Regions from separate parts of the Enterobacter sp. RIT637 genome, predicted to be linked through region 2. Evidence: predicted binding sites of a transcription regulator. Region 2 holds the regulator's gene; the other holds the start of a gene.
What was found. The regulator Fur, encoded in region 2, represses iron uptake genes when iron is present. The targets are predictions, from matches to a motif close to ATAATAATGAGAACNACTATCAA.
Positions count from the first base shown of each region.

Region 1 (3,483 bases), on a different contig from region 2:
GTCCCTACCGCATCACGCGCGGGGATCTGTTCTACATCCGCGCCGAAGATAAACACTCCTACGCCTCGGTTAACGACCTGGTGCTGCAGAACGTCATCTACTGCCCGGACAGGCTCAGGCTTAACGTGGACTGGGCCGCGAACATTCCGGGTTTTCTTGACGCTAAGGGTTCTCCGCACTGGCGGTTAAGCAGCAGCGGCATGACCCAGGTTCGGCAGGTCATTTCCCAGCTTGAGCAGGAGAGCCAGAAGAGCGACCCGGTCGCTAACCAGATGGCGGAGCTGCTTTTCGCCCAGCTGGTGATGACGCTGAAGCGCTACCGTTACGCCACCGATAACCCTTCCGCCACCACGCAGGAAGCGCTGCTGGATAAGCTCATCACCACGCTTGCGGGCAGCCTGAACAGAAGCTTCGTGCTGGAGAAATTCTGCGAGCAGGAGCAGTGCAGCGAGCGCGCGCTGCGCCAGCAGTTCCGTACCCAGACGGGAATGACGGTGAACCACTACCTGCGCCAGCTGCGCATCTGCCACGCCCAGTATCTGCTGCAGCATACGGAGCTAATGGTGAGTGAAGTGGCGATGCGCTGCGGCTTTGAGGACAGTAACTACTTTTCGGTGGTGTTTAACCGCGAGGTGGGGATGACGCCGGTTCAGTGGCGTCATCGCAGTCGAAAGGCGGCCTAATCAGTTCGCCATGCCGAGGCCAACGATGTTGGCGGCAATGATAATCACCACGCAGCCCAGGCTCAGGACGCCCACCGGACGTCGCCCGGCGTTGTTCCACTCCTTCAGCACCAGCCCAACCAGCCCGCCGCACAGCACGTAGAAGCTCATGTGCAGCATCCAGCTCATGTAGTCGTACTGCGCCGGAATGCTGGCGTGGCCCCAGGCGTAGAAGAAGAACTGCAGGTACCACATCAGGCCGCCGAGGGCGGAGAGCAGCACGTTTGTGATGATGAGCGGTTTTGCCAGCGAGAAATCGGCTTTTACCGACAGGTTGTTCACTTTTGCCAGACGAACGAAGCAGAAGCCGAGGTTTACCAGCGCGCCGCCACCCATGATCACCACGTAGCTTGGCAGGGCAGCGTAAAGCGGGTCGACGCCCAGCGCGGCAGCCGCTTCGTGCATCGGTTTGGCGGCGTTCATGGCGAACGACATGCCCGCCGAGAAGATGCCGCACATCACCGCCAGAAGCAGCCCTTTCTTCAGGTTAAAGTCTTCGGCCTTAATGCCCATCTTGCGCTCTTTCAACTGGCCCGCGCGGGTGACGATACCCACGCCAACCACCGCGACCAGCACGCCCAGCAGCGTCATCCGTCCGCCTTGCGTGTTAATCAGCACGTCGAAGTTGCCGTTGAGGATCGGCGTCATCAGGGTGCCGACGATCAGCGTGATGCCAATCGCGATGCCGATGCCCATCGACATGCCGAGATAGCGCATGGTCAGGCCGTAGTTGATGTTGCCGATGCCCCACATCGCGCCGAACAGAAACACCGGCAGCAGGGTAGAGGCGCTGAAGGAGGAGAAGTAGCCCCAGAAATCGGGCAGCAGCATGGCGCTAATGGTCCACGGCAGAATCAGCCATGACACCGTACCGCCAACGGACCACATGGTTTCCCATGACCAGCCTTTCACTTTTTTAAACGGGGCATAGAAACAGGCAGCACTGGCCGCGCCTATCAAATGCCAGAAGATACCCATCGTAATCGCATGATTCATTTTTACATCCTCATCGTTTTTATAGTCGGTGGCTTCCCGCCGACTTGATGAGTGTAAAAATTAGGCGGTTTGGGAACCTTCAGAAGGTTGCCGCACTTTTGTTCTGGATGGCAATCAGCACGTTAACCGCGTGAGCAGACTCACATTTCCGCCATTAATCGAAAAATGAATAACCATATAAAAACTACGGCATTGATAATCATTTTCAATATCATTTAATTAACTATAATGAACCAACTGCTTACGCGGCATTAACAGCTGTGCCGCCCGACAATAATGGAGAGGATTATGAGTTATACACTGCCATCCCTGCCGTATGCCTACGACGCACTGGAACCGCATTTCGACAAGCAGACGATGGAAATCCATCACACTAAACACCACCAGACCTATGTGAACAACGCGAACGCCGCGCTGGAAAGCCTGCCTGAGTTCGCTAACCTGTCTGCTGAAGAGCTGATCACCAAGCTGGACCAGCTGCCAGCCGACAAGAAAACCGTGCTGCGTAACAACGCGGGCGGCCACGCTAACCACAGCCTGTTCTGGAAAGGCCTGAAAACCGGTACCACCCTGCAGGGCGACCTGAAAGCGGCTATCGAGCGCGACTTCGGTTCCGTTGACAACTTCAAAGCGGAATTCGAAAAAGCCGCTGCAACCCGTTTCGGCTCTGGCTGGGCGTGGCTGGTTCTGAAAGGCGACAAACTGGCGGTAGTGTCTACTGCTAACCAGGACTCCCCGCTGATGGGTGAAGCAATTTCTGGCGCATCCGGCTTCCCAATCCTGGGCCTGGACGTGTGGGAACACGCTTACTACCTGAAATTCCAGAACCGTCGCCCGGACTACATCAAAGCCTTCTGGGACGTGGTGAACTGGGACGAAGCAGCAGCGCGTTTCGCCGCTAAAAAATAAGGTTGCATTGACGCCTGTGAGAAGCGAGTCTTATGACTCGCTTTTTTTGTATCTGCGTAATGGAGGCAGCAATGCATTACCCGGTGAATGTGTTTACAGGCAAGGTCAGGGAGTACGACGGCAGCCGCCCAAGCGCCATCGCTAAAATTCAGGTCGACGGCGAGCTGACGCTAACCGACCTCGGGCTGGCGGGTGACGAGCAGGCTGAAAAGAAAATCCACGGCGGGCCCGAGCGCGCGCTGTGCCACTATCCTCGCGAACACTACCAGCACTGGAAAGCCGAATTCCCCGAGCAGGCGGACCTGTTTGTTGCCCCCGCGTTCGGCGAGAACCTCTCGACCGAAGGGCTGACCGAGAAAAACGTCTTTATCGGTGATATTTACCGCTGGGGCGACGCCCTGATTCAGGTGACGCAGCCGCGCTCGCCGTGCTTCAAGCTAAATTACCATTTCGGTATTCAGGATATGTCTGCCCAGCTGCAAACGGCAGGAAAAACCGGCTGGCTGTACCGCGTGGTGCAGGCAGGGCAGGTTTCCGCGGACGCGCCGCTGGCGCTCGCGTCGCGCCTGAGCGATGTCTCGGTGTATGACGCCTGCGCCATTGCGTGGCATATGCCGTTTGATGACGAGCAATATCACCGCCTGCTGTCGGCTGCGGGGTTATCGACTAGCTGGACCAGAACGATGCAGAAGCGGCGCGTAAGCGGCAAGATCGAAGATAATTCGCGGAGATTGTGGGGAAAGTAGTCCTCCGTAGAAAGTAGGCCGGGTAAGGCGAAGCCGCCACCCGGCACTAACAGCTACGAACGCTTATACAACGGCAGCCACAGCGTTAACCGCAGCCCCCCCAACGGGCT
Region 1 covers NZ_JAIHAZ010000016.1:59,435-62,917, reverse strand. The annotation lists gene rhaR (HTH-type transcriptional activator RhaR) at 1-683, shown strand, start outside; gene rhaT (L-rhamnose/proton symporter RhaT) at 684-1,718, opposite strand; gene sodA (superoxide dismutase [Mn]) at 2,007-2,627, shown strand; gene yiiM (6-hydroxyaminopurine reductase) at 2,699-3,373, shown strand; gene cpxA (envelope stress sensor histidine kinase CpxA) at 3,427-3,483, opposite strand, start outside.
Region 1: a site for Fur is predicted at 1,911-1,933, ahead of sodA (superoxide dismutase [Mn]). Genes of this name have one in related genera too.

Region 2 (3,483 bases):
GCGCTGGCTATCGCCGGTGTGACAGCAATGTCGAGCCTGGCGATCACCCCAGAAGCTAAGGCAGAAGGCTTCATCGATGATTCTACCCTCACGGGCGGTATTTATTACTGGCAGCGTGAGCGTGACCGTAAAGACGTCACTGAAGACAAATACAAAACCAACCTTTCGCACTCGACCTGGAACGCCAATCTGGATTTCCAGTCAGGCTATGCCGCGGATATGTTCGGTCTGGATATTGCTGCGTTCACCGCCATTGAAATGGCGGAAAACGGTGACAGCGGCCACCCGAACGAAATCGCCTTCTCCTCCAGTAACAAAGCGTATAAAGAAGACTGGTCTGGCGATAAAAGCGGTGTCAGCCTGTACAAGGCAGCAGCGAAATTCAAATACGGCCCGGTATGGGCACGTGGGGGCTATATTCAGCCAACCGGCCAAACGCTGTTAGCGCCGCACTGGAGCTTTATGCCGGGTACCTACCAGGGCGCGGAAGCCGGGGCTAACTTTGACTACGGCGATGCGGGTGCGTTGAGCTTCTCCTATATGTGGACCAACGAGTACAAAGCACCGTGGCACATTGAGATGGACAAGTTCTACCAGAACGATAAGAAAACCAAAGTCGATTACCTCCACTCGCTGGGCGCGAAATACGACTTCAAAAACGATCTGGTCCTGGAAGCTGCATTTGGTCAGGCGGAAGGTTATATCGATCAGTATTTTGCTAAAGCCAGCTACAAATTTGATGTTGTGGGCAGCCCGCTGAGCACCAGCTACCAGTTCTACGGCACGCGCGATAAAGCCAGCAATGGCACCGTTAACGATATCTATGACGGCACTGCATGGCTGCAGGCGCTGACCTTCGGCTACAAAGTGGGCCAGGTTGATTTACGTCTGGAAGGAACATGGGTGAAGGCAGAAGGGCAGCAGGGCTATTTCCTGCAGCGTATGACGCCAACCTACGCGTCCTCGAACGGTCGTCTCGACATCTGGTGGGATAACCGCTCTGACTTCAACGCCGACGGCGAAAAAGCGGTGTTCTTCGGTGCGATGTATGACCTGAAAAACTGGAACCTGCCTGGCTGGGCGGTGGGTGCCTCTTACGCTTACGCCTGGGACGCAAAACCTGCGGATATGGCAACACCGGACGCGTACTACGATCCAAACTATCGTCTGAAAGAGTCTTCTTACAGCCTGGATGCGATCTACACCCTGCAGGATGGACGTGCAAAAGGGACGATGTTCAAACTGCACTTCACGCAGTATGACAACCACTCCGATATCCCGAGCTACGCGGGCGGTTACGGCAACATCTTCCAGGATGAACGTGACGTGAAATTCATGGTCATCGCGCCATTCACTATCTTCTGATGAACACACCGGCGGGTAATGTTGTCCCGCCGGTATGGAGACTGCACATGATGAAAAAAATCGTAATCGTCGCGTTGCTGGCATCAGGGCTGGTGGCGTGTGCTCAGACTGAGGCACCAAAAGAAGATTCCCGCCTGAAGGAGGCCTATAGCGCCTGTATCAATACAGCGGAAGGGTCGCCGGAGAAAATCGAAGCCTGTCAGAGCGTGCTGGACGTGCTGAAGAAAGAGAAAGCGCATGAGCAGTTTGCGACGCAGGAGAATGTTCGCGTGATGGATTACCAGGCCTGCATTCAGGCACGTAAAACCGGTAACGATCAGGAAGTGGCGAAGCGTTGCGATAAGATCTGGAGCGATATTCGCAGTAACAATAAATAAGTTGCTTTACGCCCGGTGGCGCTGTGCCACCGGGCTTTTTTTTTGCCCAAAAACAGGCAAAAAAAAAGCCAACCTTACGGCTGGCTCAGAGTATAAACACGATATTATTTCGCGTCGTGCGCGTGGTCGTCTTCACGGCAATCGCCTTCAGCGCAGTGACCATACAGGTACAGGCTGTGGTTGGTCAGGCGAATGCCATGACGAGCGGCGATTTCACGCTGGCGTGATTCGATGGAATCATCGCTAAATTCAATAACCTTGCCACAATCGAGGCAGATCAGGTGATCGTGATGGTGCTGTTGGGTCAGCTCGAAAACGGATTTACCGCCCTCGAAGTTATGACGGGTAACAATGCCCGCGTCATCGAACTGGTTCAGCACACGATACACGGTTGCCAGCCCAATCTCTTCACCCATGTCGATAAGACGTTTGTAGAGGTCTTCCGCACTGACATGGTGATTGTCTGGCCCCTGAAGCACTTCAAGGATTTTTAACCGAGGAAGCGTTACTTTCAGGCCAGCCTTCTTTAATGCGGTATTGTTGTCAGTCATGCGGAATCTGTCCTGTTGCTAAACGATTCACTTCTAAAGAAGAAGTGACAGAAAATGCACTTGGGATAATGCGTCTCATTATAGAACTGCCATGGCTAAATGAAAACTGCAAGTCTCAAGCAAAGTATGCTTATAAAAACGTGGTATCACCAACAAACTTGTTCGATGGCATCCACTTTTTACCAGGGGGATATTGTACAGGTCTGAACGAAAAAGTTAAAAGTTTGTAGCAATTAATTTAATCGGTTTTACCTGGTAAACGGGCGCAACCTGAGTTGCGCCACCGGGAAATCAGGCGTTAAGAATGTCGTCGAGGTTCAGCTCTTCACGGATCTGCTTAACCCATTTCTCAACGCGTTCAGCGGTCAGTTCCGGCTGACGGTCTTCGTCGATGGCCAGGCCGACAAAGTGGTCGTCGTCTGCCAGGCCTTTAGAGGCTTCAAAGTGGTAACCCGCCGTTGGCCAGTGGCCGACAATCACCGCACCGTGTGGTTCAATGATGTCGCGGATGGTGCCCAGTGCGTCACAGAAGTATTCTGCGTAGTCTTCCTGATCGCCGCAACCGAACAGCGCGACCAGCTTACCGTTGAAGTCAACTTCTTCCAGGGTTGGGAAGAAATCGTCCCAGTCACACTGTGCTTCACCGTAGTACCAGGTCGGGATACCCAGCAGCAGGATGTCATAACCTTCGAGATCTTCTTTGCTGCTCTTGGCGATGTCGTGCACATCGGCAACGTCTTTACCGAGCTGTTTTTGAATGTTTTTTGCGATATTTTCGGTATTGCCGGTATCACTGCCGAAGAAAATGCCGATGATTGCCATGAGTAAAATAACCTCTTGAAACTTAATGGTATGGTGGCGCAATTTGTCCACGGATAAGGGCAATAATAGCAGAACAGGCAACCCTGCGGAAACAGCTATCGCGCAGGACTGCACTCTGTGCTACATGAAAAGGGAAATAAAAGGAATTTTCAGACTTATGCCTTGCTGCGCAATGTCTCAAGTTGGGTGATTAACATCTCTTCAATCAGTTCGCTGCGGCTGATGTTACGCGCCTCGGCCAGCTCATTTAGTGCATCGACGGCATCGGCGTTCAGCTTCAGTTCGACACGCTTAAGCCCACGATTTTTATCGCGTTTAAGCTGGTTGCGTTTATTAATACGCAGCTGTTCATCGCGCGAAAGCGGATT
Region 2 covers NZ_JAIHAZ010000003.1:160,065-163,547, forward strand. The annotation lists gene chiP (chitoporin ChiP) at 1-1,365, shown strand, start outside; gene chiQ (ChiQ/YbfN family lipoprotein) at 1,416-1,742, shown strand; gene fur (ferric iron uptake transcriptional regulator) at 1,847-2,293, opposite strand; gene fldA (flavodoxin FldA) at 2,585-3,115, opposite strand; gene ybfE (LexA regulated protein) at 3,271-3,483, opposite strand, start outside.